DNA from 4 places in the Acidovorax sp. ACV01 genome. Region 1 is predicted to be linked to each of the others. Evidence: predicted binding sites of a transcription regulator. Region 1 holds the regulator's gene; each other region holds the start of a gene.
The links. The regulator sigma-54, encoded in region 1, starts transcription at its own class of promoters, with help from an activator protein. The targets are predictions, from matches to a motif close to TGGCANGNAANCTGCTTT.

Region 1 (7,148 bases):
GAGATGACACGCAACGCAGAGACTTTGTCCGAGGTATGCAGCCTGACCACGATGCGATCTTCGCTATCAAGGCGCACACGCTCCATGGCCTCCCAGGGCACGGGTTGCGGGTCCTCGTCCCGCAAGTCGGTGATGCCCGTTTCGTCGATGACCACCGCAGGCTCCCTGTTTTTGTGCGCCTCCAGGGCGCCCCGGCCCAGCGTCCACGCAAGACAGAACGTGCAGAAAGCGGCAAACGAAAACAAGACGGTGAACAGCCGGTCGTCAAACACCAACGCCATGAAGATGGCATAGGCCGTAAGGACGGCCATCAACACCGCAAAAGGCACCTGAAAAAACAGGGTCCAGCGGCGTCGATACAGCAGGATGGGATGGGGCTGCATGCGCAATGTCCTGTTGGATGGGGGCTGGCGCTTATTGTGCCTTTGGCTGGCAGGTTGGCGGCCCCCGTAAAATCCGCCGATGCTCACTGCAAAAAATGAATTGCTCGCGGCCCTGGCCGGCGAGCTGGAAAAACTGTCGCCCGGCTCTGCGGGGCGCGCTGCGTTCGAATCCCCCAAAGTGGCCGCGCATGGCGATTTCGCCTGCACCGCCGCCATGCAGCTGGCCAAGCCGCTCAAGCTCAACCCGCGTGCGCTGGGCGAACAGCTCAAGGCGGCGCTGGAGGCCACGCCGGCCTTCGCCCGCTGGGTCAATGCCATCGAGATCGCCGGCCCGGGCTTTCTGAACATCCGCCTCAAGCCCGCCGCCAAGCAGGAAGTAGTGCGCGAGGTGCTGTCCGCTGGCGAGCGCTTTGGCTACCAAAAGGACAACGGCCAGCGCGTGCTGGTCGAGTTCGTCTCGGCCAATCCCACCGGGCCCCTGCACGTGGGCCACGGCCGCCAGGCGGCCCTGGGCGACGCGATCTGCAACCTGTTCAGCACCCAGGGCTGGAACGTGCACCGCGAGTTCTACTACAACGACGCGGGCGTGCAGATCCAGACGCTCACTACTAGCACCCAGCTGCGCGCCAAGGGCTTCAAGCCCGGTGACGAATGCTGGCCCACCGACCCGGAGAACCCGGCGTCCAAGGCGTTCTACAACGGCGAGTACATCCAGGAGATCGCCAACGACTTCCTCGCGAAGAAGACCGTCAAGGCCGACGACCGCGAGTTCACCGCCAGCGGCGATGTGGAAGACCTCGAATCCATCCGCCAGTTCGCCGTGGCCTACCTGCGCAATGAGCAGGACAAGGACCTGCAGGCCTTCAACCTCAAGTTCGACGAGTACTACCTGGAATCGAGCCTGTACACCAGCGGCCGCGTGGATGCCACGGTGAACAAGCTCGTCGCCAACGGCAAGACCTACGAGCAGGACGGCGCGCTGTGGCTGAAAAGCACGGACTACGGCGACGACAAGGACCGGGTCATGCGTAAGACGGATGGCACGTACACCTACTTCGTGCCCGACGTGGCCTATCACATCGCCAAGTGGGAGCGCGGCTTCACCAAGGTCGTCAACATCCAGGGCACCGACCACCACGGCACCATCGCCCGCGTGCGCGCCGGGCTGCAGGCGGCCGACGTGGGCATTCCGCAGGGCTACCCCGACTACGTGCTGCACACCATGGTGCGCGTGGTCAAGGGCGGCGAAGAGGTCAAGATCAGCAAGCGCGCGGGCAGCTACGTCACGCTGCGCGACCTGATCGAATGGACCAGCAAGGACGCGGTCCGCTTCTTCCTCTTGAGCCGCAAGCCCGACACCGAGTACACCTTCGACGTGGACCTGGCCGTCGCGCAGAACAACGACAACCCGGTGTACTACGTGCAGTACGCCCACGCGCGTATCTGCTCGGTGCTGTTGCGCGAACGGGGCTTCACTGAGGAAATCGTCACTGCCCAGGCAAGCTTGCTGGCCATCTCCGAGGAGCAGGTGCGTGTGGAGCTGTTGGGTAAGGTGACTTCCGAACTGTATGCGGCGGACTTGTCTTGCCTTGACAGCGCACCCGCCCAGGCGCTGATGCTGCAACTGGCCAAGTACCCCGAGATGCTCACGGCCGCCGCCGACGGGGAGGCCCCGCACGACGTCACCTTCTACCTGCGCGACCTGGCCGCCAGCTACCACAGCTACTACGATGCCGAGCGCATCCTGGTCGACGACGAAGCCTTGAAGAAGGCCCGCCTGGCGCTGGTCGCGGCCACCGCACAGGTATTGCACAATGGCCTGGCCGTGCTGGGCGTGTCGGCTCCAGCCAGAATGTAAGCAGTCACTATGAAGAAACAACAGACGGGCGGGACCATCATCGGCTTCATCGTGGGGGTCATCGTGGGCCTGGGCGCCGCATTGGCGGTGGCCGTGTATGTGGCCAAGGTACCGGTGCCCTTTCTCAACAAGGGCAACGGCCGGGGCGTGGACATGGACGCTGCCGAATCCCAGAAGAACAAGAACTGGGACCCGAACTCGCCGCTGTATGGCAAAAACCCGGCGCGCGCGCCCGCGCCGCCTGCGGCCACCGTCGCATCGGCCCCTGCCGCGGCAGCGCCGCCACCAGATGTCCGTGCCGCGGCGTCCGCACCCAAACCTGCTGCCAGCAAGCCCGAGGCCAAGGCCGAAACCAAGCCGGGCGCGGACCCACTGGGGGATCTGGCGGTGGCCAAGGCGGCCGCCAAGGGCAATCTGGACCCATTTGACTACTTTGTGCAGGCCGGGGCATTCCGCACCCAAGTCGATGCCGACGCCCAGCGCGCCAAGCTGGCCATGCTGGGCTGGGAGGCCCGCGTGAGCGAACGCGAACAGAATGGCCGGGCCGTTTTTCGTGTACGTGTGGGCCCGTTCACCAAGCGCGACGATGCCGAGCAGCTCAAGGAGAAGCTCGATGGCGCCGGGGTGGAGTCGGCGCTGGTGCGCGTGCAGCGCTAGCTGCTCTGAACTTTTTGCGGGGGCATGGCTCACATCCCCCAGACCTGTAACAGGAGAGTCTTTGTCATGAAACGCCGTGAGTTTTCTTTGTCCGCCGCTTCGGCGGTTGCCGCTTCCGCCCTGACGCTGCCAGTGGCCACCCCCGCGCTGGCGCAGGCCCGCCAGTTCAAGGAGGGCAAGGACTTCCGGCGGCTGGACAAGCCCGTGGCGCCCGATGCGCCTGCGGGCAAGGTCGATGTGATCGAGTTCTTCTGGTACAGCTGTCCCCATTGCAACGCCTTTGAGCCCACGCTCGATGCCTGGGTGAAGGCCGCTCCCAAGGACCTTTCCATCCGCCGCATGCCCGTGGCTTTCAACGCGAGCTTCGTGCCGCAGCAAAAGCTCTACTACGCCCTGGAAGGCATGGGCAAGCTCGAAGCCCTTCATGCCAAAGTGTTCCGTGCCATCCATGTGGAAAAGCAGAAGCTGGCCAAGGACGATGAAATTTTTGCCTGGGTGGCCCAGCAGGGTGTGGATGCCGCCAAGTTCAAGGAAATCTACGGCTCGTTCACTGTGTCCAACCAGGTTCGCCGTGCGTCGCAACTGCAGGATGCCTACGGCGTAGAGGGCGTGCCGTCGATGGGCGTGGCTGGCAAGTTCTACACCGATGGCACCATGGCCGGCAACATGCAAAACGTGCTGCAGGTGGTGGAACATCTGGCGGCGGTGGCCCGCAAAGGCTGACGGTTTTCTGCCGACCGCCCCGTCCTCTTGGTTAAAGCCCGCACCTGCGGGCTTTTTTCATGGAGGAATGCGACGGGGTGGCTACAATGATTGCAAGATTCGTGCCCTATGAACCATCGCCTCCTTCCGATCCTCCTGCTCGCGGCCCTGGCCTGCACCCTGGGTGTGGCCCATGCCGAAAAGGCCGACCGCGCCAAGCCCATGAACATCGAGGCGGACGCTTTGCGCCACGATGAACTCAAGCAGACCAGCGTTTTCTCTGGCCGCGTGGTCATGACCAAGGGCTCCATCGTGCTGCGCGGTGCGCGGCTGGATGTGCGCCAAGACGCCGACGGCTACCAGTACGGCGTGGTCACGGCCGAACCCGGCAAGCGCGCCTTCTTCCGGCAAAAACGCGACACCCTGGCTGGCGCGCCCGACGAGTTCATCGAAGGCGAGAGCGAGGTCATCGAGTACGACGGCAAGGCCGACAACGTGCGCTTCATCACCCGTGCCGAGCTGCGCCGCTACCGGGGCGCCGTGCTCAGCGACGAAATCACGGGTGCCGTGATCGTCTACAACAATCTGACCGACGTGTTCTCGGTGGACGGCAAGCGCACCACCACCAACGCCGCAGGCGATGCCCCCGCACCGGGCAGCCGAGTGCGCGCCGTGCTGGCACCCAAAGACCCACCCCCTGCAGCGGTGGCTCCCGAGGCGTCTCCCCCGGCCTCGGCACCGGCACTGCGCCCCAGCAACAGCCTTGGCGGCGGCGCCAAGTGAGTGGGCCTGTCGTGAGTACCGGACCTGACGCCCAGGCGGGCAGCCGCTTGGGGCCTGATTCCCAGATGGGTAGCCGCCTGGAGGTGCAGCACCTGGCAAAGTCCTATGGCAGCCGCAAGGTGGTCAAGGATGTGTCGCTGGTGGTGCAAAAGGGCGAGGTCGTGGGGCTGCTGGGCCCCAACGGCGCGGGCAAGACCACCTCGTTTTACATGATCGTAGGGCTGGTGCGCAGTGACGAGGGCGATATCCGCATCGACGGCCATTCGGTGGCCCACATGCCCATCCACCGGCGTTCGCGCCTGGGCCTGTCATACCTGCCTCAGGAAGCCTCGATCTTTCGCAAACTCACGGTCGAAGAGAACGTACGCGCCGTGCTGGAATTGCAGCGTGGCGAGGACGGCCAGCCACTCGCGCGCGAAGCCATCGAAGACCGCCTCACGGCCCTGCTACAAGAATTGCGCGTGGACCACCTGCGGGCCTCGCCCGCCATGGCGCTGTCCGGCGGCGAGCGCCGCCGCGTCGAGATCGCCCGGGCCCTGGCCACACAACCGCGCTTCATCCTGCTGGACGAGCCCTTTGCGGGCATCGACCCCATCGCCGTGATCGAGATCCAGCGCATCATCGGCTTCCTGAAGGCGCGCGGCATCGGTGTGCTCATCACCGACCACAACGTGCGGGAAACGCTGGGCATCTGCGACCACGCCTTCATCATCAGCGATGGCCGAGTGCTGGCCCAGGGCACGCCGTCCGAGATCGTGGACAACGCCGAAGTGCGCCGGGTGTACCTGGGCGAACATTTCCGCATGTGATGAAGCCTGGACTCTCGCTGCGCGTCTCGCAGCATCTTGCACTGACCCCCCAGCTTCAGCAGTCCATTCGGCTGCTGCAGTTGTCCACGCTCGAACTCTCGCAGGAAGTCGAGCAGATGCTCGACGAAAACCCGTTCCTCGAACGCAATGCCGACGAAGCTCCGCGCGAGGAGTTTGGCCTCGAAGCCGCCGACACGCCCGCGCAGCCCGATGAGTACAGCGCCGATGATGCTATTTTTTCAGGAGCTACCAGCGCAAGCAATACAAGCGCTGAGGGCCAAAATGATGCTGAAACGCCGAGTGCGGGTGCCGACGAACCCGACTGGAGCGGTGACGGCACGGTAGAGATGGCGCCCAACGACGCCGAGTGGGGCGGCGATGCGCCTGCCCGCAACCGCAACGACTCCGAAGGCGACGAGGCCGATGCAACCGAACTGGCCCGCTCGCACGAATCGCTGACCGCCTTTTTGCACCGCCAGGCGCTGGCGCTGCGCTTGTCTGAGATCGACCGCGCCGCGCTGCGCTTTCTCATCGAATCGCTCAACGACGACGGCTACCTCGAAGAACCGCTTGAAGAGCTGGCCATCGGCCTGGCCGGCCCCGACGACCTGGAGCAGATCGAGGAACTGGTGCACCGCTTCACCGTCGCCCAGCGCCTGCTACAGAGCCTGGAGCCCGTCGGCGTGGGCGCGCGCGGCCTGGCCGAATGCCTGACCTTGCAGCTCAAGGCCCTGGCTGCGGACGAAGACAGTGAGATCGACCCCGACACCGTGCAGACCGCACTGCGCGTGTGCCAGCAGCCGCTGGAGATGCTGGCCCGCCGCGACATCCGCCGCCTGACGCAGCTGTGTGGCGACGGCGAGGAACGCACCCGCGCCGCCATGGCCCTCATTGCCCGGCTGGAGCCGCGCCCCGGCCGCCGTTTTGCCGATGTAGAGCGCAACATCATCGTGCCCGACGTCATCGTGCGCAAAGCCGGACGCGCCAACGGCCGTGACGGCCAGCACAACTTCATCGTCGCGCTCAACCCCGACGTGATGCCCCGCCTGCGCGTGCACGACATCTATGCCGGTGCCCTGCGCGGCCACAAGGGCGGCGAGGGCCACCAGGGCATGCAGCAGCGCCTGCAGGAGGCGCGCTGGTTCATCAAGAACATCCAGCAGCGCTTTGACACCATCCTGCGCGTCTCGCGCGCCATCGTGGAGCGCCAAAAAAGCTTCTTCACCCACGGCGAGCTGGCCATGCGCCCACTGGTGCTGCGCGACATTGCCGACGAACTGGGCCTGCACGAATCCACCATCAGCCGCGTGACCACCGCCAAATACATGGCCACGCCGATTGGCACGTATGAGCTGAAGTACTTCTTTGGCTCGGGCCTGGGCACCGAGACCGGCGGCAACGCATCCAGCACCGCCGTGCGCGCGCTCATCAAGCAGTTTGTGGCCGCAGAAAGCCCCGCCAAGCCGCTGTCCGACAGCCAGATCGCCGAGATGCTCAAGGAGCAGGGCATCGAATGCGCACGCCGCACCGTAGCCAAGTACCGCGAGGCGCTCAAGATAGCGCCGGCCAACCTGCGCAAGGCGCTGTAGGTCCACTCGCAGAGGGGCACGCAGGGGTGTGCGCCCGGTTGTGTGTTTCCGTTCAATTGTCTTTTTACTACCCGCCGCCCCGCCATGGCCCGCATCGTCTTCGACCTTCCCCCGCACTTCGGATTCACCACCGAAATGCAGATCTACATCAGCCACGTCAACCAGGGCGGGCACCTGGACAACGCGCAGCTGCTGAGCCTCGTGTCCGAAGCGCGTGTGCGCTTCTTCCAGTCGCTGGGCTACCCCGAGGCCGATGTGGGTGGCCTGTCCATCGTGGTCGGCGACATCGTGGCGCAGTACAAGTCCGAGGGCTTCCACGGCGAGACCATGCGCGTGGATATGGCGCCTGCCGATTTCAACCGCTATG
Region 2 (7,148 bases), on a different contig from region 1:
GGGGCTGGGCAACCAGCTGGAAAGCGGCTATGAGGCCGCGGGCTGGATTCTTGTGGGCCTGCTGCAATTGGTGGTGATCGCTGCGGTGATCGGTCCTTTGCAGCGCTGGCGGCCGGTGGAGGCCGTGACCGACCGCGCAACGATTCGCACCGATATTCTCTACACGCTGATTCACCGGCTGGGGCTGTTCCGCCTGGGTCTCTTCCTCGCTGTGGACCCATTGACGGACTCTCTCTTCGGTACATTGCGGGTGGCGGGCGTCAGCACCTTCCAGCTAGATGGCCTCTGGCCCGGCTTCACCGACGTGCCTTGGGTCAGTCTGCTGCTGTACCTGGTGGTGTTTGACTTTGTGGACTACTGGATTCACCGTGGGCAGCACCACTTTGAATGGTGGTGGCGCCTGCATTCCTTGCACCATGCGCAGCGCCAGATGACCATGTGGAGCGACAACCGCAACCATCTGCTGGATGACCTGTTGCGCGACACCATCCTGGTGGTGGTGGCGCAGCTCATCGGGGTGGCGCCTGGGCAGTTCATCGCAATTGTGGCCATTACGCAGCTCAGCGAGAGCTTTCAACACGCCAATGTGCGGCTCTGGTTTGGCCACTGGGGCGAGCGGCTGTGGATCAGCCCGCGTTTTCACCGGCTGCACCACAGCGTTGGAATAGGCCACGAAACCGTCAAGCCACTGTCGGGGGAGGCTGCCGCGGCGCAAGATGCCAAGTACCGCGTGGTCCTGGGGGGACACAACTTTGGCGTATTGCTACCCTGGTGGGACATGCTGATGCGCACTGCCAATTTTGAATTGCGCTTTGATCCCACGGGGGTGCGCGATCAGGTGGAGCCGGGGCCGGACGGGCGGTTGCGGGACTATGGCGGGGGCTTTTGGTCCCAGCAATGGCGGGGGGTGCTGAGGCTGCTGGGCAAGGCTTGAAAGCCCCTCCCCGCGGTCAAGAAGGTATGCTTGCCGGCATGGGACTCTTGCTCGATTCTTTCTGGCGCGCCGCCGCCTATTGCCTGCGGCCCCGCGTGGTGGCCTTGTCCGGCTTGCCGTTGCTGCTGATGGTGGCGCTGGCGTTGGGGCTGGGCTATTTGTACTGGGATGGGGCCGTGCAGGGCATGCGCACGCTGCTGGATGCTTCTTCGCTCCTGGCCAGCTTTTGGAACTGGTTGCAGGGTTGGGGGCTGGGGGATATCACCTCGGTCGTGGCTCCCCTCATGGTGGTTCTGGCCGTGGCGCCCGCGTTGGTGGTGGTCTCGCTGCTGGTGGTGGCGGTGCTCATGACACCTGCACTGGTGGCCCTGGTGGCCGATCGGCGTTTCCCGATGTTGGAGCGCAAGAAGGGTGGGTCGTTCATCGCCAGCGTCGCCTGGTCGGTCAGCTCCACGGTGCTGGCATTGATTGCCCTGGTGGTATCGGTGCCCCTGTGGCTGGTACCGCCGCTGGTGCTCATTCTGCCCCCGTTGATCTGGGGCTGGCTGACCTACCGCGTGATGGCGTTTGATGCGCTGGCCGAGCATGCGAGCAAGGAGGAGCGGCAGGAGCTTTTCCGCCGCCATCGCAGCAGCCTGCTGGGCATTGGCATCCTGACGGGCTATCTGGGGGCTGCTCCCAGCATCGTGTGGGCCTCGGGCGTGGTTTTTGCCGCAGCGTTCTTTGTTCTCGTGCCACTGGCGATCTGGATTTACACCCTGGTTTTTGCCTTTTCGTCGCTGTGGTTCACGCACTATTGTCTGGCGGCGCTCGAACGTTTGCGGGCAGAGGGCGACAGCAGGGCTCCCGCTGACGTCCCTACCGTAGCGGCTGTCGAAACAAAGCAGCCGGTGCATGCCACGCAGGCGCTTGTGGCTCCGGCACCAGCTCATCTTCCCGCCCCAGAGTCTCCTGTCAACGGAACCCCTACACCATGACCCCTACCTTCGGCTTGATCATCGTGGGTGATGAAATCCTGTCCGGCAAGCGCGCTGACAAACACATGCCCAAGGTCATCGAACTGCTGTCAGCGCGCGGGCTTTCGCTGGCCTATGCCGACTATGTGGGCGACAACCCGGATCGCATTGCGGCCACCTTGCAGCGCGCCTTCGCTTCGGGCGATGTGGTGTTTTCCTGCGGCGGCATTGGGGCCACGCCCGATGACTACACACGCCAGTGCGCGGCGCGCGCGCTGGGCCGGGAGCTCGTACTGCACACTGAAGCTGAGGCGCTGATCCGTGAACGCATGCAGGACGTCGCGCGGGAGCAGGGTGTGCTGTACGAACCGGACCGCGCTGACAACGTGCACCGGCTCAACATGGGGGTGTTTCCGGCAGGCGCCCGCATCATTCCCAACCCCTATAACAAAATCCCCGGCTTCAGCTGCAATGGGGAGGGCGGTGGAACGGTGCATTTCGTGCCCGGCTTCCCCGTCATGGCCTGGCCCATGATCGAAGGGGTGCTGGACCACCACTACGCGGCGTTTTTCAATCGCACACCGCAGACCGAGCAGTCGGTGGTGGTCTATGGGGCGATGGAGGCGGCTTTGACACCCCTCATGGAGCACATCGAAAAAACGCACCCCGAGGTCCGGGTGTTCAGTTTGCCCAGCGTGGATCATCCACAATACGGGCGGCACATCGAACTGGGCGTCAAAGGTCCTGCTTCCCTGGTTCCGGCCGCATGGCTGGATCTGAAAAACGGACTGCACGAATTTGGTGCGAACTGTGGCCCCGAATTGGTGCGCAACTTGTGATGTCTGGTCTTAATGGGTGGATTGCACTGTATTGGTGCAATCTGACGGATGCCCCATCGGCTCGCAGTCCGTAGTGCTCCTTCATAGTGCGGCGGCTGCACCCGGCTGGCACGCAAACTGCTTTTATATCGGCAAATTCCTTTTTTCAACAAGCGCTTTATCCAGGAGAACCTGATGGCCAAGACCGTTGCAGACGTGATGAAGATGGTGAAGGAGAACGAAGTCAAGTTCGTTGACTTCCGTTTCACCGATACCCGTGGCAAGGAACAGCACGTGACCGTGCCAGTTTCCCACTTCGACGAAGACAAGTTCACGTCCGGCCATGCATTTGATGGTTCCTCGGTAGCCGGCTGGAAGGGCATCGAAGCCTCGGACATGCAACTCATGCCCGACCCCAGCACCGCCAACATCGACCCCTTCTTTGAAGAAACCACGCTGTTCCTGCAGTGCGACGTGATCGAACCCGGTGACGGCAAGGCCTACGACCGCGATCCACGCTCCATCGCCAAGCGCGCTGAAGCCTACCTGAAGGCCTCCGGCCTGGGCGACACCGCTTTCTTCGGCCCAGAGCCAGAATTCTTCATCTTCGACGGCGTGCGTTGGTCCAACGAACCTGGCAAGGTCATGTTCGAGATCGAAGAGTACGAAGCCCCCTGGAACTCGGGTGCCAAGCTCGAAGGCGGCAACCGCGGCCACCGTCCCACCGTCAAGGGCGGCTACTTCCCCGTGCCTCCCGTCGACAGCACGCAAGACATGCGCGCTGAAATGTCCCTGATCCTCGAATCCCTGGGCATTCCGGTCGAAGTGTTCCACCATGAAGTGGCAGGCGCTGGCCAGAACGAAATCGGCACGCGTTTCAGCACGCTGGTCGAGCGCGCCGACTGGACCCAGGTCCTGAAGTACGTGGTCTGGAACGTGGCCAACGCCTACGGCAAGACCGCCACCTTCATGCCCAAGCCCTACGCTGGCGACAACGGCTCCGGCATGCACGTGCACCAGTCCATCTGGAAGGACGGCAAGAACCTGTTCGCAGGCGACGGCTATGCCGGCCTGTCGGACTTCGCGCTGTACTACATCGGCGGCATCATCAAGCATGCACGTGCCCTGAACGCCATCACCAACCCAGGTACGAACTCGTACAAGCGCCTGGTGCCCGGTTTCGAAGCCCCTGTGAAGCTGGCCTACTCGGCCCGCAACCGCTCGGCCTCGATCCGTATTCCGTATGTGGCCAACCCCAAGGGCCGCCGCATCGAAGCGCGTTTCCCCGATCCATCGGCCAACCCCTACCTGTGCTTCTCGGCCCTGATGATGGCCGGCCTGGATGGTGTGGAAAACAAGATCCATCCCGGCGAAGCCGCCACGAAGGACCTGTACCATCTGCCACCCGAAGAAGACAAGCTGGTGCCTACCGTGTGCCACAGCCTGGACCAAGCGCTGGACTATCTGGACAAGGACCGTGGTTTCCTTACCAAGGGTGGCGTCTTTACCGACTCCATGCTGGATGCCTACATCGACCTCAAGATGGGCGAAGTCACGCGTTTCCGCATGGCTCCTCACCCTGTCGAGTACGACATGTACTACTCCCTGTAATTGCCTGCCAGAAGGCAATTACTCTCCAAAAGGCGGCTCAGGCCGCCTTTTTTATTGCGCACAAGGACCTGGGACTTTTGAAACGGAACCAGTGGCTGGGCCGTTGCATCCTTGTACAAAGGCCCGTCCGGGGCCGCTGGTGTTGGATTGGCGATGCGTGGCGATTGGGGGATACTCCCCCGAACCCCTGCATGGCAGTGCGAGGAAACCGAATGAAGAAAACGCTCATCACCCTGTTACTGATCGCCGCGACGGCTCCCGCCGCGTGGGCGCAAGACCGCATCTACCGCTGTGGCAATGAATACACCAACAATGCCCAGCAGGCCAAGGAGCGCGGCTGCAAGCTGGTAGAGGGGGGCAATGTCACCGTGGTCCAGGGCACCCGGCCCGCGGGCGCCGCTGCGGCAGCCCCTGCAGCGGGGGCGGGTACAGCGTCCCCGGCGTCGCCACCGTCTGCGCCCCGCGTCAACAACAACGACCAAAAGGCCCGCGATGCCGATGCCCGGGCCATTCTCGAATCCGAGTTGCGCAAGGCCGAGGCACGCCATGCCGAGTTGGTGAAGGAATACAACGGCGGCGCGCCTGAACGCAATGCGCTGGATCTGCGCAACCCCCAGCGCTACATGGAACGTACGGCAGAACTCAAGGCCAGCGTGGCACGCAGCGAGAGTGATATCGCAGGCATCAAGCGCGAAATCGCCCGTCTTCCGGCCAACTGACCCCCCCTTTTTTACTAGCCTGGCACGCTTGTGAGTTCCTCGCCCTTTACTGAAGCCCCGACCTCCGACACGGGGCGCTTTCATTCGCTGGACCTCATGTCCACTCTGGTGGCGGTGTTGCGCGCCGATGGCGCAGTGCAATTCGCCAATGCGGCGCTGGAGAATGCGCTGGGCCTGTCGCGCCGGACCCTGGAGGGCGTGGACTTCTCCACCTTCTTCACCGACCCCGCCTTGCTGCAGACGGCACTCGCCGGTGCCCGGGGCAAGGACTTTGCGGCCTTGCGGTATGAAGCAAGCCTCAAGCGCCAGCACCAGGACCCGGTGCCCGTGCATGTGAGCGTGGCCGACGCCGAGCAGGTTGGCGAAATCCTGGTGGAGCTGTGGCCACTGGAGCAGCAGGCCCGCCAGGACCGTGAAGAGCGCTTGCTGGACCAGGCACAGGCCAATAAGGAGCTGATCCGCAACCTGGCCCATGAGATCAAGAACCCGCTGGGCGGGATTCGCGGCGCTGCACAGCTGCTCGAGATGGAACTCGAAAGCCGCGAACTGACGGAATACACCCAGGTCATCATCCACGAGGCCGACCGCCTGCAAAGCCTTGTGGACCGGTTGCTGGCGCCGCACCGCCACCCGCACCTCGTGGGCGACGTCAATATCCATGAGGTGTGCGAGCGGGTGCGGTCCCTGGTGCTGGTCGAATACCCGCAGGGCCTCAAGGTGCTGCGCGACTACGACACCTCGATCCCCGAGTTCCGGGGTGACCGTGCCCAGCTCATCCAGGCGCTGTTGAACATCGTGCAAAACGCGGCCCAGGCGCTGACCGAGCGCATTGCTGAGGGGGATGCGACGATCACACTGCGCACCCGCGTGGCCCGACAAGTAACGTTTGGTCGCCAGCGCTATCGGCTGGCACTGGAATTGCATGTCATCGACAACGGACCGGGCGTGCCCGACGCGATCAAGGAGCGTATTTTTTACCCTCTGGTATCGGGTCGGGATGGCGGGTCAGGGCTGGGGCTCACGTTGGCACAAACCTTCGTGCAGCGCCATCATGGGTTGATCGAATGCGACAGCGTACCGGGTCGCACCGACTTCCGCATCCTGATTCCCTTGCCCTAGAACCTGTTCAATATCTTTTTGGAGGTCGCATTGGAGTGCAATCGGGATGAGTGGATGCTTCGAATGCGCCGCATGGGCTTAAGCCCATGCAAGCAGTCGAGGCTTCCAATCGCCCGATTGCACTCCAACCCTTCGGGCAAGTGCCTTGCCGGGCGGTCTGCGGCGTTGCGGAGTTTGCCGATAGCACGGGCTATCGGCGGCGCACCGCGCCTAGCATTCCATCCCGGCAAAGCACTTGTGCGACTCCAAAAAGATATTGAACAGGTTCTTGGCAGCGCACGATGGTCCCTGACACGCAACCACAGGGAAGGTAAGAAAAACATATGAAGCCGATCTGGATAGTAGATGACGACCCCTCGATCCGCTTCGTCCTCGAAAAGGCCCTGGCCCGCGAGAACCTGCCCACGCGCAGCTTCACGCACCCCCGCGAAGTGCTCGATGCGCTGGCCGACATCACCCCCGGCGACCCTGCGCGGCAGGGCCCCCAGGTCCTGGTGAGCGACATTCGCATGCCTGGCGGTTCGGGCCTGCAACTGCTGGAGAAAGTCCGCGAACTGCAGCCCGGCCTGCCCGTCATCATCATGACGGCGTACTCCGATCTGGACAGCGCCGTGTCGGCCTTCCAGCGCGGCGCATTCGAATACCTGCCCAAGCCCTTCGACTTGCCCAAGGCGGTGGAGTTGATCCGCCGCGCGGTGGAAGAAAGCCAGCGCGAGGAAGTCACCGAAGAGCGCCAGGCGGAAGCCCCGGAGATGCTGGGCCAGGCGCCTGCCATGCAGGATGTTTTCCGCGCCATCGGCCGGCTGAGCCAAAGCCAGGTCACGGTGCTCATCACCGGCGAATCGGGCTCGGGCAAGGAACTGGTGGCGCGTGCGCTGCACAAGCATTCGCCGGTCGCCGATGGGCCCTTTGTCGCCATCAACACCGCAGCCATCCCCAAGGATCTGCTGGAATCCGAACTCTTCGGCCACGAGCGCGGCGCCTTCACCGG
Region 3 (7,148 bases), on a different contig from region 1:
CAGTGCACCGTTGGTGGGCGTGGTCAGGCCCGCGATCAGGTTCAGCAGGGTGGACTTGCCGCAGCCCGAGTGGCCAATCAGCGCCACGAATTCGCCCTTGGCAATCGTCAGGTTGATGTCGCGCAGCGCAGGGAACAGGCCCTTTGCCGTCTTGAAGGTCTGCTCGACGCCATGGATCTCGATGAACTTGGTGGTCATGGAGGGATGTGTGGATGCTGCGGTGGGGTTCATGCTTTCACCTCTTCAAACGTAAATGCAGTGGCCAGCTTGATGAGTGCAAACTCCAGCACCAGCCCGACGATGCCGATCACGAAGATCGCGATGATGATGTTCTTGACGTTCAGGTTGTTCCACTCGTCCCACACCCAAAAGCCAATGCCCACGCCGCCAGTCAGCATTTCGGCGGCCACGATCACGAGCCATGCCGTGCCCACGGCCAGGCGCACGCCGGTCAGCATGTAGGGCAGCACGGCGGGGAACAGGATCTTGGTGGCAATCTTCCACTCCGACAGGTTGAGCACGCGGGCCACGTTCATGTAGTCCTGCGGCACACGCTGCACGCCCACCGCGGTGTTGATGATCATGGGCCAGATGGAGCAGATGAAGATGGTCCAGATGGCGGCCGGGTTGGCACCTTTGAAGACCAGCAGGCCAATGGGCAGCCAAGCCAGGGGCGACACGGGGCGCAGCAGGCTGATCAGCGGGTTGAACATGCGCGACAGGAAGTTGAAGCGCCCGATCACGAAGCCGGCCGGAATGCCCACCAGCGCCGCCATGCCAAAGCCCACGGCCACGCGTTCGAGCGACATCAGCACGTTCCAGCCCACGCCCTGGTCGTTGGGGCCGTTGCGGTAGAACGGGTTGCTGAAGATTTCCAGCGCCTGCTTCCAGGTTTCCACCGGGCCGGGAATGCTGTTGCCCGTGGTGGCTGACACCACGGCCCACAGACCCACCAGCAAGCCCAGGCCACACAGCGGCGGCAGCACCGCCATCCAGAAGCTGCGCGACAGCGCCGCCCAGTCGCGGCCGGCTGGGGCCGCGGCAGCAGCCACCGCTGGTGCGGGGGGCGCCAGCGGTGCAGGTTTTGGCTGTTTTTGGCTTCTGGCGCTTGCAGGTGAAGCGCTGGTGGCTACATTATTCATAGCATTCTGTGCAACCACGGGGGCTGCATCCAACGGGGAGTGAAAGACGGCACTGACCATGGTGTTCTCCTGTGCTGGGTGGACGGGGCAGGGCGCTTACGCCTTGATCTTGAAGCTGTCGGCGTACTTGGCGGGGTCTTTGCCGTCCCACACCACGCCGTCCATGAACTTGCTGCTGCGCATCTCGGTCTTGGGCAACGGCGTCTTGGAGGCCGTGGCGGCCTGCTTGTAGACGTCGATGCGGTTCACGGCCTTGGCGACACCCAGGTAGTCGGGGTGGTCCTTCATCAGGCCCCAGCGCTTGTGCTGCGTGAGGAACCACATGCCGTCCGTGAGGTACGGGAAGTTCACCGTGCCTTCGTTGAAGAATTTCATGTGGTTGGGGTCGTCCCAGGTCTTGCCCATGCCGTCCTGGTAGCGGCCCAGGATGCGCTGGTTGATGGCATCGACACCCGTGTTCACGTAGGCCTTGCCGGCAATGGTCTCGGCCATCTTGTTCTTGTTGGCCAGGCCTTCGTCGATCCACTTGCTGGCCTCCAGGATGGCGGCTGTCACGGCGCGCGCCGTGTTGGGGTACTTCTGCACGAATTCGGACGTGGTGCCCAGCACCTTTTCGGGGTGGTCCTTCCAGATGTCTTGCGTGGTGGTGGCGGTCACTCCGATGCCGTCCATGATGGCGCGGTGGTTCCAGGGCTCGCCCACGCAGAAACCGTCCATGTTGCCCACGCGCATGTTGGCCACCATCTGTGGCGGCGGCACGGTGATGACCTTGGCGTCTTTCATCGGGTCGATGCCATGGGCTGCCAGCCAGTAGTACAGCCACATGGCGTGTGTGCCGGTGGGGAAGGTCTGCGCAAAGGTGTATTCGCGCTTCTCGCTGGCCATCAGCTTGGCCAGGCCCGCTCCGTTGACGGCGCCCTTGTCGGCGAGCTTTTTGGACAGCGTGATGGCCTGGCCGTTCTGGTTCAGGTTCATCAGCACGGCCATGTCCTTCTTGGGGCCAGCCAGGCCCAGGTGCACACCGTAGACCAGGCCGTACAACACGTGGGCAAAGTCGAGCTCGCCATTCACCAGCTTGTCGCGCACACCGGCCCACGAGGCTTCCTTGGTGGGGATGATGGTCACGCCATATTTCTTGTCGATGCCCAGCACCGAGGCCATCACCACGCTGGCGCAATCGGTCAGTGGGATGAAGCCGATCTTGACCTCCTTTTTCTCGGGGGCGTCCGAGCCCTGGGCGTGGACCAGTGCACGCAGGGCGGGGCTCACGCCCACGGCGCCAACGGTAGCGGCCTGCAGCACGGTGCGGCGGTTGAGACTGGTTTTCAACAGATCGGTCATGGGGCATTTCCTCGCGTCGTTACAAAGCAAAAAAGGCGTCCTCCCCTGGGCTGGTTGCATTTGCAAACCGGCCGCGGAGAGGGACGCCTTTGTCCATGGCAAAGCCCATTGGGGGGCTTTGAGCCAGCACCGGCCCGCCATTGGGTCAGTGCTGTCAGTGGTGGGACCGTCATTGGTCTCGCCATGGGTTATGCAAGCAGCGTGCCAGCATGGATTGCGCCATCACGGGGCGCAAAATGCTATGGATTAAATAGCTGAATATGCTTTATGAATAAGCGCTGGCGGTCTATTGTTCGTCAGAACTGCCGCCATGCACGTTGGTGAACAAGTTGCACTGCCTTTGTGCGGCGCACCATCCGGGCCGGGTGCAGCCGGGTGAAACAGGAGGGCGTGAAGGCGAGCGTGGGCGCGGGGCCTTGGAGGCTGCTGGGCAGTGCCGCACGGGCGGCAATGTGTGACAAACCGGCCTCCGGCAGTCCCGGCTTGCATCCTGCGCCCGGGGTCTTGACCCCTGCAGGGCATCCGCAGCATTCGCCATCTACCGATGGTGCACCAACGCGGTTCCTTGGGAAATCGTGAACAGGTGCTCAGCCCAGCAAGTCCATCACATCGAGCATGCGCTGGGCCACGTCCACCAGCTTGAGGCCCTTGTCCATGGCGGTCTTGCGCAGCTTTTCGTAGGCGGCCTGTTCGCTGAGGCCCTGGCGCTGCATGAGCAGGCCCTTGGCGCGGTCGATGGTCTTGCGGTCCTTGAGCTCGGTCTTGGCATCGGCCAGCTCGGCGCGCAGGGCTTGTTCATGCTGAAAGCGCGCCATGGCCACGTCCAGGATGGGGCGGATGCGCTGGGGGGCCAGGCCCGCCACGATGTAGGCCGACACGCCCGCCGCCACCGCATCCTTGACATGCGAGGTGTCTTCATCGTTGGTGAACATCACGATGGGGCGGCGTTCATTGCGCGTGGCCATCACGACGTGTTCGAGGGCGTCGCGGGCTTCGCTTTCGGCGTCCACGATGATGAGGTCGGGCTGCAACTGGGCGATGCGCTCGCTCAGAAAAACGTCAGCGGGCAGCGTGGCCACCAGGTTGAAATTGTTTTCCAGCAGCCCGATGCGCAGCGCCCGCGACCGATCCGCCTGCAGCACGGCATGCTCGTCGGCGGGGTCGGCGACCGCCAGATCCGGGGCAACCACCACGATGCGCAAAGACTCGTTCATACCCTGGAGCATAAGCAATTTTTACGCCATAAATTGGTGCATCGAAGCGGTGCATGCCAAGGGTTCTTCGCCCAGGGCAGGCTTTTTCACCTTGCGGGGCCTGAAACTTGCTAATAGTTTGGCGATGGGCAGGGCATACCCGATAGCACCTCCCCGGCTGCGTCGCATATACATCTGCTCACATTGACCTATTCAAGAGGATTTGCATGAACAAGCACATTGACCGGCGGCATATCTCTGCCGGCTTGGCCCTGACCACCGTGGCGGTATCCGCGCTGCTGGTGTTGACAGGTTGCAGCAAGGTGCCCGACACCATCAAGATCGGTGTGGCCCAGCCGTTGAGCGGCCCGCTGGGCGCGCTGGGGCAGGATTTGCTCAACGGGGTGAACCTGGCCGTGGCAGAGCTCAACAAGGGCGGCTACAGCGTGGACGGCAAACGCGTGACGCTGGAGGTGGTGTCGGTGGATGACAAGGCCGATGCCGCCACCGGCAAGACCGTGGCACAGCAGCTGGTGGACTCGGGCGTGGTGGCCGTGATTGGGCATCTGAATTCAGGGGTGAGCATCGAGACCGCGCCGATCTATGCGGCCAAGGACATCCCCCAGATCGCCATCTCGACCAATCCCAAGTTCACCCAGCTGGGTTTTCCCACCACGTTCCGCATGGTAGCCAACGACACCCTGCAGGCACGCGCCATCGGCTCGTTTGCTGCGACGCAGCTGGGCGCCGCCCGCTACGCCGCGCTGGACGATGGCACGCCCTATGGCAAGGGTCTGGCCGACGGGGCCGCTGCGCAGCTCAAGGCCGAGAAGAAAGAGGTGGTGGTGCGCAAGTCGTTTGACGACAAGACCACGGCATTCGACGAACTCGCGGGCGAACTGAAGGCCGCCAAGGTGGAGGTGATCGTCTCCACCCTCAACGACTTCCAGGCCCTGGCACTGCTGGAGTCGCTGCGCAAGGTGGGCCACACCAAGGTCAGCCTGCTGGGCGGCGACACCATCAAGACCACCGACATGGCCAAGGGCGCCGGCATTGTCGAGGGGCTGTATGCAACGTCGCCCGTGCTCGAAGCCAAAGAGTTCACCACCGGCAAGCCCTTCCTTGAAAAGTACATCGAGGCCTACAAGAAGCCGCCCGCCTATGGCGGCCACTACAGCTACGACAGCACCTACGTGCTGACCGCAGCCATCCAAAAGGCCAAGTCTGCCGACCCCAAAGAGATCACCAAGGCCATGCACGGCATCAACGGCTATGCCCCCGTGATCGGCACCATGAGCTGGGACGAAAAGGGCGAACAGCGTTACGGCGCCGTGGGCGTGTACGAACTGCGTAGCGGCAGCTGGGAGCTGCGCATGCGTTCGGACCGCTGGTAGCCGGCCGGTTCTTCAGGCGGCATGGCTTTGAACAACCCCTGCTGGCCAGCGCCAGCAGGGGTTTTTGCATCAGGCCCTGCGCGAGGCCGGGTTTTACACTCGGGGCATGAGCTTGCTGATACTCGGTATTGAATCTTCGTGCGACGAAACGGGCGTGGCACTGGTCCGTTCGACGGGCCATGCCGTGCCCACATTGCTGGCGCATGCGTTGCACAGCCAGATCGAGATGCACCAGGCCTACGGTGGCGTGGTGCCCGAGCTGGCCAGCCGCGACCACATCCGCCGGGTGCTGCCGCTGGCCACGCAGGTGCTCACCGAGTCCGGCCAGACGCTGGCGGATGTGGATGTCGTGGCCTACACGCGTGGCCCAGGCCTGGCTGGTGCACTCCTGGTGGGCGCGGGGGTGGCCTGCGCGCTGGGGGCGGCGCTGGACAAGCCGGTGCTGGGCGTGCACCACCTTGAGGGGCATTTGCTGTCGCCCTTCCTGAGCGCCGACCCGCCCGAGTTCCCCTTCGTGGCCCTGCTGGTCTCTGGCGGGCACACCCAGTTGATGCGGGTGGATGGCGTGGGCCGCTACGAGATCCTGGGCGAAACCATCGACGATGCCGCCGGTGAAGCGTTTGACAAGTCCGCCAAGCTCATGGGCCTGGGCTACCCCGGCGGGCCAGCGCTCTCACGCCTGGCCGAACAGGGCGACCCGGCGGCCTTCAAGCTGCCGCGCCCGCTGCTGCACAGCGGCAACCTAGATTTCTCTTTTGCCGGGCTGAAGACGGCGGTGCTGACGCAGGCCAAAAAGCTGGGTGACGAGCTGCAAGTGCGCAAGGCCGACCTGGCCGCCAGCACCGAGGCGGCGATTGTGGATGTGCTGGTGAAGAAGACGCTGACGGCGTTGAAGCAGACGGGCTTGAAGCGGGTGGTGGTGGCGGGTGGCGTGGGGGCCAATCGGCACTTGCGGGCGCAGCTGAATGCCGCCTGTGCCGCCGCCAAGGTGCGGGTGCATTACCCGGAGCTGCACCTGTGCACGGACAACGGCGCGATGATTGCCATGGCGGCGGCAATGCGGTTGCAGGCGGGGCAGCAGGAGGCCAGCAGCAACTATGCGTTTGATGTGAAGCCACGGTGGCCGTTGGATGCGATTACGGTTGCTGGGTGACTGGATTGTGATTAGAAATGGCCTCCAGCGCTTGATGAATAAGCGCCAGAGCCCAAAAGAACTACCAAAAAATCAGAACGGATAGTGCCGCGCCGTCGTCTGCACCGTAATCCATCGCAGCTCCGTAAACTCCCGCACCCCCGCCATCCCCCCAAACCGCCCGTACCCCGAACTCTTCACCCCCCCGAACGGCATCTGCCCCTCGTCATGCACCGTCGGCCCGTTGACGTGACAGATCCCCGACTCAATGCGCGCCGCCACATTCCACGCCTTGGCCACATCACGGCTGAACACAGCGGATGACAGCCCGAACTCGTTGTCGTTGGCGCAGGCAATCGCATCCTCCACGCCGTTCACCCGCACCACGGGCTTGACCGGGCCAAACGACTCCTCGCGGTAGATGTCCATCTCGGCCGTCACGTGGTCGAGGATGGTGGCGGCCATCAGCGTGTTCTCGCTCTTGCCGCCGCACACCAGCGTGGCGCCCTTGGCCAGCGCATCGTCGATGAGCGCATTGCAGCGGTGCACCGTGGCCATGTCCACCACCGACCCCAGCACCACCGGGCCCTTGCGCGGGTCGCCCAGGGGCAGTGCCTTGGCGCGCTCGCCGAGCTTGGTCACGAACTCGTCGGCCACGGCGCTGTCCACGATGATGCGTTCGGTTGACATGCAGATCTGCCCCGAGTTGGCGAACGATCCGAACACGGTGCCCGCCACGGCGGCATCCAAGTCCGCATCGTCCAGCACCAGCAGCGGGGCCTTGCCGCCCAGCTCCAGCACCACGGGCTTGAGGTACTTGGCACACGTCTGCGCGATGATGCGGCCGACCTTGGTGGAGCCCGTGAAGTTCACGCGGCGCACGGCCGGGTGGGCCACGATGGCCTCGACGACCGCACCGGCGTCGGCCGGCGCATTGGTCACGAAA
Region 4 (7,148 bases), on a different contig from region 1:
TTCTTGTACAGCGGCGAGGCGACCACGACGCGCTCGCCCAGGTTGCCGATGAGCCCGCGCGAGAGCACGCTGGCGCCCGACTTGGGGTCCACGTTGTCGATGGCGAAGAACTGGTCGCTGCCGGTACGGAACACCGCCACATGGCGGTCGGCCACCAGGGCGCAGACGCCGGTGCTGGGCAGGATGTCGTCGACCGCGCAGATGTCGGTCCAGGCAAGGGAGTCGGTGCTGCTGTTCATGGGAAGTGCGCTCATGGTGTTCTCGTCCTTCTTCTTCAAGCGGCCTGGCGGATGGGGATGACCTTGGCAGGGGTCTGGCCACGTTCCTCTGCGCGTGCGGGGCGGATCTGGCCGCGTTCCTCGACGAAGAGCACGTTCTCGTCGGCCTTGTCGCTGTTCACGAACGAGCGGAAGCGCTTGCGCGTCTCGGGGTCGGTGATGGCGGTCTTCCACTCGCACTGGTAGGTGGCCACCACGTGCTGCATCTGCGATTCGAGCTCGGCGCACAGGCCCAGGCTGTCCTTTTGCAAGACATCCTTGAGGTAGTCGAGGCCACCCTCCAGGTTCTCGCGCCAGGTACTGGTGCGCTGCAGCCGGTCGGCCGTGCGCACGTAGAACATCAGCACCCGGTCGATCATGCGCACCAGGTCTTCCTTCGTGAGGTCGGAGGCGAACAGCTCGGCGTGGCGCGGCTTCATGCCGCCGTTGCCGCAGATGTAGAGGTTCCAGCCCTTCTCGGTGGCGATGATGCCGATGTCCTTGCCCTGCGCCTCGGCGCATTCGCGCGTGCAGCCCGAGACGCCGAACTTGATCTTGTGCGGGGCGCGCAGGCCCTTGTAGCGGTTCTCCAGTTCCACGGCCAGGCCCACGCTGTCACCCACGCCATAGCGGCACCAGGTCGATCCCACGCAGCTCTTGACCGTGCGCAGCGACTTGCCGTAGGCATGGCCGGACTCGAAACCGGCGGTGATCAGCTCCTCCCAGATCAAAGGCAGTTGCTCCAGGCGCGCACCGAACATGTCCACCCGCGCACCGCCGGTGACCTTGGTGTACAGGCCGTACTTCTTGGCCACCTGGCCCACGGCGATCAGGCCGTCGGGCGTGACCTCGCCACCGGGCATGCGCGGCACCACCGAATACGTGCCGTCCTTCTGGATATTGCCCAGGTAGTAGTCGTTGCTGTCCTGCAGCCCGGCCAGTTCCTTCTTGAGCACGAACTCGTTCCAGCACGAGGCGAACACGCTGGCTGCCACGGGCTTGCAGATGTCGCAGCCCATGCCCTTGCCATGCTGGGCCAGCAGATCGCCAAAGCTCTTGATGTTGCCCACGCGCACCAGGTGGTAGATCTCCTGGCGCGAGTACGCGAAGTGCTCGCAGATGTGGTTGTTCACGGCCATGCCGCGGCGCGCCATCTCGGCCTTCATGACCTGGGTCACCAGGGGCACGCAGCCGCCGCAGGTGGCACCGGCCTTGGTGCAGGCCTTCATCTCGGCGATGGTGCAGGCGCCGTTGCCCACGGCCTCGCAGATGCCGACCTTGGTGACGTTGTTGCACGAGCAGATCTGCGCCGTGTCGGGCAGGGCATCCACGCCGAGGCCGGGCCTGGCCTTGCCGTCGCTGGACGGGAAGATCAGGAACTCGGGGTCCTCGGGCAGCGCGATGCCGTTGAGCGCCATCTGCAGCAGCGTGCCGTACTCGGTGGCGTCGCCGATCAGCACGGCGCCCAGCAGCTGCTTGCCGTCTTCGCTGATGACGATCTTCTTGTAGACCTGGCGGCGCTCGTCCACGTACTGGCAGGTGCGGCTGTGCGGCGTTTTCGCATGCGCGTCGCCGATGCTGGCCACGTCCACGCCCATGAGCTTGAGCTTGGTGCTCATGTCGGCACCGACGAAGGCCGCGTCGGTCTCGCCCGCGATGTGGCGGGCCGCCACGCGCGCCATGTCGTAGCCGGGGGCCACGAGGCCGAAGGTCTGCTCGTTCCACGAGGCGCATTCGCCGATGGCGTAGACATCGTGGTCGCTGGTGCGGCAGGCACTGTCGATGGCCACGCCACCGCGCGGGCCGATGGCCAGCAGGCTCTGGCGCGCCAGTTCGTCGCGCGGGCGGATGCCGGCGGAGAACACGATCATGTCGGTTTCCAGGTAGGTGCCGTCGGCAAACACCATGCGGTGGCGCGCACGCGCGCCATCGGTGATCTCCTGCGTGTTGCGGCCGGTATGTACCTGCACGCCCAGCTCCTCGATCTTGGCGCGCAGCACGCGGCCGCCGCCCTCGTCCACCTGTACGGCCATGAGCCGGGGGGCGAACTCGACCACGTGGGTTTCCAGACCCATGTCGCTCAAGGCCTTGGCGCATTCCAGGCCCAGCAGGCCGCCGCCCACGACCACGCCGGTCTTGGACTTGGCGCCCGAGGCCTGCATGGCCTCCAGGTCTTCGATGGTGCGGTAGACGAAGCAGTGCTCGCGGTCGCGCCCAGGAACCTGGGGCACGAAGGGGTTGGAGCCGGTGGCCAGCACCAGCTTGTCATAGCTCAGCACCTCGCCATCGGCCGTGGTCACGGTGCGGGTGCGGCGGTCCACCGATGCGGCGCGCGCCGCCAGGCGCAGCGTGAAGCCGGTGCGCTCGAAAAAGCCGGGCTCGACCAGGCAAAGCTCGTCGGCCGAAGTACCGCTGAAGAAGGCCGACAGGTGCACCCGGTCGTAGGCGGGGCGCGGCTCCTCGCACAGCACGGTGACTTCGACGCCGGTCATGCCGGTCTCGGCCAGGCTTTCGAGGAACTTGTGGCCGACCATGCCGTGGCCAATGAGAACGATTTTCATGCTTGCTCATCCTGCAAGAACCCGGGGAACCGCATCAAGGGGTGCAGGATGTGCCGTGCCTTGCGGCACAACGCACCCTCCGCGGAACCACGGGCGTGGGTTGGAACTACCAAGCGGCCGGCTGCATAAGCCGCGGCTCGCTCGGGTGTTCCGCCATCATTAGCGGAGGGGTTGTTGTCAGTCCGCAGGCAGCTTCACCGACGGGTGTCCATCCAACTGCAATATCCATGCCGGGGTGCGATTGGCGGCCTGAGAACCCGGGCAGTGTGGGCTTTCGAGAGGTCGTGCTCCACGGCTGTCTGCGTGGGCCCTGCGATCTCGCATCAATGCGGTGCACGGCCTCACCAACATAGTGCGAGCGCCTGAAGCGGGCCGTGTCAGACAGGTTCAGTAGCAGCGGCACACATGCTTGGCGGTTGACCGGAGGTATGAAACGCCTGAAAGACGTACTGCGCGGAAGCTCATGCCGGCTCATCGTGCCGGACCCTGCCTTCGCTTCGGGCCCGATCGAGCGTCTGCGGTGATTTTTTTGTTTTCAAACCCGCGATCCGGAGGCAGACTCCAGCGAGATGAGATAGCCGTGAGGAGACCAGCTCCACCGCAACCACGGAGACATCACCATGACAGAACGCAGATCCACAAGCGAAAGGCGCAGCGGCACGGACCGCCGGCAAGAGGAAAAAGGCCCTCCCACCAATTACGAACGGCGGCGTACGATCGAAGCGCGGCAACCCGAATTGACCGAGCTGCACTTGAGCGAAGAAGAACTTCATGCACTGGGGTTCAAGCAAGGCGAGCCTGCCCGCAAAAAACCTCGCTGATCCGGGCCGCCCCAGCCATGACGTCAGCGCAACTCGCCGAGGCTGAATCTCAATGCTCGTTGTCAGCCAAGGTGAGCACCCGATGCGCCACCATGTCCAGCGCAGGCCGGGTGACGCCCTGCTTATCGGTCCAGACCTTGGGCACCAAGCTACCGGCGAGGGCCAGCGCATCGCCATCGCGCAAGTGGTGCAGGGACGCGCGAACATCGCTGTCAAATGCGATCACATTCACGAACAACGTCTCGCCATCGGCCGTGCTAGCGCGCACCTTGGCCACGGTGAAGAGCTTGCCCGTCTTGTCGGTACGCTGCTCGGCATCGCCATAAAGGCGCCCTGACACCAATCCATCGATCATGTGAGTCCTTAACCCCGAAGACGCACTGGGCGCACGTAGCAACGAGGGCGGTTGTTTGTGAGCACCTGAGGTGGACCGCGGGAAGTGCGAGAGCCCTAGCCACCACGGCAATTCACGGCACCGATTTCACGGCGCCAGCAAAAAAGCCCAGAACCTTTCGGTTCTGGGCTTTTGCGATCAATGGTCGGCGTGGCGGGATTCGAACTCGCGACCCCTTGCACCCCATGCAAGTGCGCTACCAGGCTGCGCTACACGCCGACAAGACTTAGATTATATGCAGAAAAACCATCAGTTCAGAGAAAGCAGCGCACGAATCTCAAATAATTCTTTGCGCACTGCATTGGAGTCCAGCGTGAACCCCGTCGCCTCGATAGAGAGGTCACGGGCGCTGTCCACCAACATGCTCGGCATCTCGGAATCCAGTCCATCCAATGGCGCATCGGGCCCCACATCATCGCGGGCAGGATGCGCAAGCTCCTGCAGGCGATTGCGCGCGCCACTGATCGTGAAACCCTGGTCGTACAGCAGGTCACGGATGCGGCGGATCATCAGCACCTCATGGTGTTGGTAATAGCGCCGGTTGCCACGCCGCTTCATGGGACGCAGTTGCGTGAACTCCTGCTCCCAGTAGCGCAATACATGGGGCTTGACGCCACATAACTCCGCGACCTCACCAATCGTGAAGTAGCGCTTGGCGGGGATGGAAGGGAGGGGGGTGCCCATGGGTTGTGGATTCAAACCGAACAGCCGACTAGCGTACTGCAGACGCGCGCAGACCGCCAGCCATCGGCAACATTCTGGTCACAAAAACGGCACAAATTCACGAAGCAGCGGCCGTCTGGATTTGTTCCTTGAGCTTGCTGCTGGCATGAAATGTCACCACGCGGCGTGCCTTGATCGGAATGGCCTCGCCCGTGCGCGGATTGCGCCCCGGGCGCGGCGCCTTGGTGCGAATCTGAAAATTGCCGAAACCCGACAACTTGACATCCTTGCCTTCCACAAGGCTCTGGGAGATCAGATCGAAGAACGCGTCGATCATGTCCTTGGACTCGCGCTTGTTCAGGCCAATCTGATCGAACAGCAGATCGGCCAGCTGCGCCTTGGTCAGTGCCGGTGTCTCCAGGCTTTCGACGGCAAATTCGATCATGGCATCACTCCCCTCTTGGGCAATATCGTTGTCATCAAACACGCAGGCGCGCACCCGTGCGCTGCACCAGCTGGGCCACCACTGCCTGCATCGCGGCCTCAATCTCGGCCTCGGTCAGCGTGGCCTCGTCCCGGGCCAGGGTCAGGCGCACGGCCAGACTCTTTTCACCCTGAGCAAGGCCGCCAGCGGGTGCTTCTTCGCCTGCACGCAGGGGCTTGGGGCGGTACACGTCGAACAGCACCGTCGAGCGCAACATGCCGCCCGGAACGGCCTGCTGCACCGCCGAGATCACGTCAGCGTGCGTCACGCGCTCAGCCACCACAACGGCCAAGTCACGCTCGACCGCCTGGTGCTTGGCCACTGCCTTGAACTGCGGCACCACGCGCTGCATCACGGCGTCGAGCTCGAGCTCGAACATCACCGGTGCCAGCGGCAGGTCCCAGGACTGGCGCCACTGCGGGTGCAGCTCGCCCACGAAGCCGATGGCGCGGCCGTCTACCACCACGCGCGCGCAGCGGCCTGGGTGCATGGCTGGGTGCGTGGCAGGCTCGAAGCTGGCCTGCAGCGGGGCCAGCAAGGCCTCCACGTCGCCCTTCACATCGAAGAAGTCGATGGCCTGCTCCTTGCGGCCCCACTGCAGGGCGTCGTTCGGGCCGTAGGCCAGGCCGGACACGCGCATGGGCTGGTTGAAGCCTTCAACGGTGGTGTCGGTGTTGCGCACGGCGGCGTCGCGCAGGAACACGCGGCCCAGTTCGAACACGCGCACGCGCTGGGCTTTGCGGTCCAGGTTGAACTTCAGCACTTGCAGCAGCGAACCCAGCAACGTCGAGCGCATCACGCTCATCTGGCTGGCGATGGGGTTGAGCAGCTTGATGGGCTGGGCGTTCGCGGCCAGCTCATGCTCCCAACGCTCTTCGACAAAGCTGAAGTTGATGGTCTCCTGGTAACCCAACCCGGCCAGCGAGCGGCGCACGGCAAACGGGCTGCGCGTGGCCTCGGCCGGCAGCTTGGGCGTGATGGGCGCCAAGGGCGGCGTGGTGGGCAGGTTGTTGTAGCCCACCATGCGCGCCACTTCTTCGATCAGGTCTTCTTCAATGGTGATGTCGAAGCGGTAAGCAGGCGGCGTGACGGTGAGCGTGCCTTCGCCCTGCACCACCGGCAGGCCCAGGCGGGCCAGCACGTCAGCGCACTGCGCCTGGGTCAGGGGCATGCCGATGACCTTGGAAGCGCGCGCCACGCGCAGCGTGACGGGCTGGGGCATGGGCAGGTTCACGGACTGGTCGTCCATGGGGCCGCAGGCCGTGTCCGGCGTGCCGCAGATGTCGATGACCAGCTGGGTGATGCGCTCGATGTGCTCGACCGTGAGGCTCGGGTCCACACCGCGTTCGAAGCGGTGGCCGGCATCCGTGGAGAAGTTGAAGCGGCGCGAGCGCCCGGCCACAGCCTTGGGCCACCAGAACGCTGCTTCGATGTAGATGTGCTTCGTGTCGTCGGACACGGCGGTGGCGTCGCCGCCCATGATGCCGGCGAGCGACTCGACCTGCTGCTCGTCAGCAATCACGCCGACCTTGTCGTCCACAGTGATGGTGTTGCCGTTGAGCAGCTTGAGCTGCTCGCCGGGCTTGCCCCAGCGCACGTCCAGGCCGCCGTGGATCTTGTCCAGATCAAAAATGTGCGAGGGCCGGCCCAGTTCGAACATCACGTAGTTGGAGATGTCGACCAGCGGCGACACGCCGCGCTGACCGCAGCGCGCCAGGCGGTCCAGCATCCACTGGGGCGTGGCGGCGCGCGTGTTCACGTTGCGCACGATGCGGCCGGAAAAGCGGCCGCACAGGTCGGGAGCGCTCACCTTGACGGCGAGCTTGTCGGACAGTGTTGCCGCTACGGCGGGGAACGAAGGCTGCTGCAGCGGCACGCCGGTGAGGGCCGACACTTCGCGCGCAATGCCGTACACACTGAGGCAGTGCGCCAGGTTGGGCGTGAGCTTGAGCGTGAACAGCGTGTCGT

Region 2: the regulator sigma-54 is predicted to act here: its motif matches at 2,836-2,853, upstream of glnA (type I glutamate--ammonia ligase).
Region 3: the regulator sigma-54 is predicted to act here: its motif matches at 2,673-2,690, upstream of IB243_RS26255 (CmpA/NrtA family ABC transporter substrate-binding protein).
Region 4: the regulator sigma-54 is predicted to act here: its motif matches at 3,034-3,051, upstream of nirB (nitrite reductase large subunit NirB).

What each region holds. Positions count from the first base shown of each region.
Region 1 covers NZ_JACUZT010000008.1:262,543-269,690, reverse strand. Annotated here, with positions in the region: gene IB243_RS22190 (hypothetical protein) at 1-383, opposite strand, end outside; gene argS (arginine--tRNA ligase) at 463-2,241, shown strand; gene IB243_RS22180 (SPOR domain-containing protein) at 2,251-2,898, shown strand; gene IB243_RS22175 (thiol:disulfide interchange protein DsbA/DsbL) at 2,965-3,621, shown strand; gene lptA (lipopolysaccharide transport periplasmic protein LptA) at 3,730-4,383, shown strand; gene lptB (LPS export ABC transporter ATP-binding protein) at 4,449-5,192, shown strand; gene IB243_RS22160 (RNA polymerase factor sigma-54) at 5,192-6,781, shown strand; gene IB243_RS22155 (thioesterase family protein) at 6,866-7,148, shown strand, end outside.
Region 2 covers NZ_JACUZT010000005.1:3,171-10,318, forward strand. Annotated here, with positions in the region: gene IB243_RS15130 (sterol desaturase family protein) at 1-934, shown strand, start outside; gene IB243_RS15135 (EI24 domain-containing protein) at 973-1,911, shown strand; gene IB243_RS15140 (molybdopterin-binding protein) at 1,908-2,729, shown strand; gene glnA (type I glutamate--ammonia ligase) at 2,904-4,319, shown strand; gene IB243_RS15150 (hypothetical protein) at 4,532-5,038, shown strand; gene glnL (nitrogen regulation protein NR(II)) at 5,135-6,157, shown strand; gene ntrC (nitrogen regulation protein NR(I)) at 6,481-7,148, shown strand, end outside.
Region 3 covers NZ_JACUZT010000014.1:38,602-45,749, forward strand. Annotated here, with positions in the region: gene IB243_RS26245 (ABC transporter ATP-binding protein) at 1-231, opposite strand, end outside; gene ntrB (nitrate ABC transporter permease) at 228-1,202, opposite strand; gene IB243_RS26255 (CmpA/NrtA family ABC transporter substrate-binding protein) at 1,239-2,483, opposite strand; gene IB243_RS26260 (ANTAR domain-containing response regulator) at 3,071-3,697, opposite strand; gene IB243_RS26265 (branched-chain amino acid ABC transporter substrate-binding protein) at 3,904-5,070, shown strand; gene tsaD (tRNA (adenosine(37)-N6)-threonylcarbamoyltransferase complex transferase subunit TsaD) at 5,177-6,223, shown strand; gene IB243_RS26275 (aldehyde dehydrogenase) at 6,296-7,148, opposite strand, start outside.
Region 4 covers NZ_JACUZT010000005.1:238,161-245,308, reverse strand. Annotated here, with positions in the region: gene nirD (nitrite reductase small subunit NirD) at 1-254, opposite strand, end outside; gene nirB (nitrite reductase large subunit NirB) at 275-2,818, opposite strand; gene IB243_RS16195 (hypothetical protein) at 3,439-3,639, shown strand; gene IB243_RS16190 (single-stranded DNA-binding protein) at 3,689-3,994, opposite strand; tRNA gene IB243_RS16185 (tRNA-Pro) at 4,176-4,252, opposite strand; gene IB243_RS16180 (MerR family transcriptional regulator) at 4,283-4,717, opposite strand; gene IB243_RS16175 (integration host factor subunit alpha) at 4,815-5,141, opposite strand; gene pheT (phenylalanine--tRNA ligase subunit beta) at 5,176-7,148, opposite strand, start outside.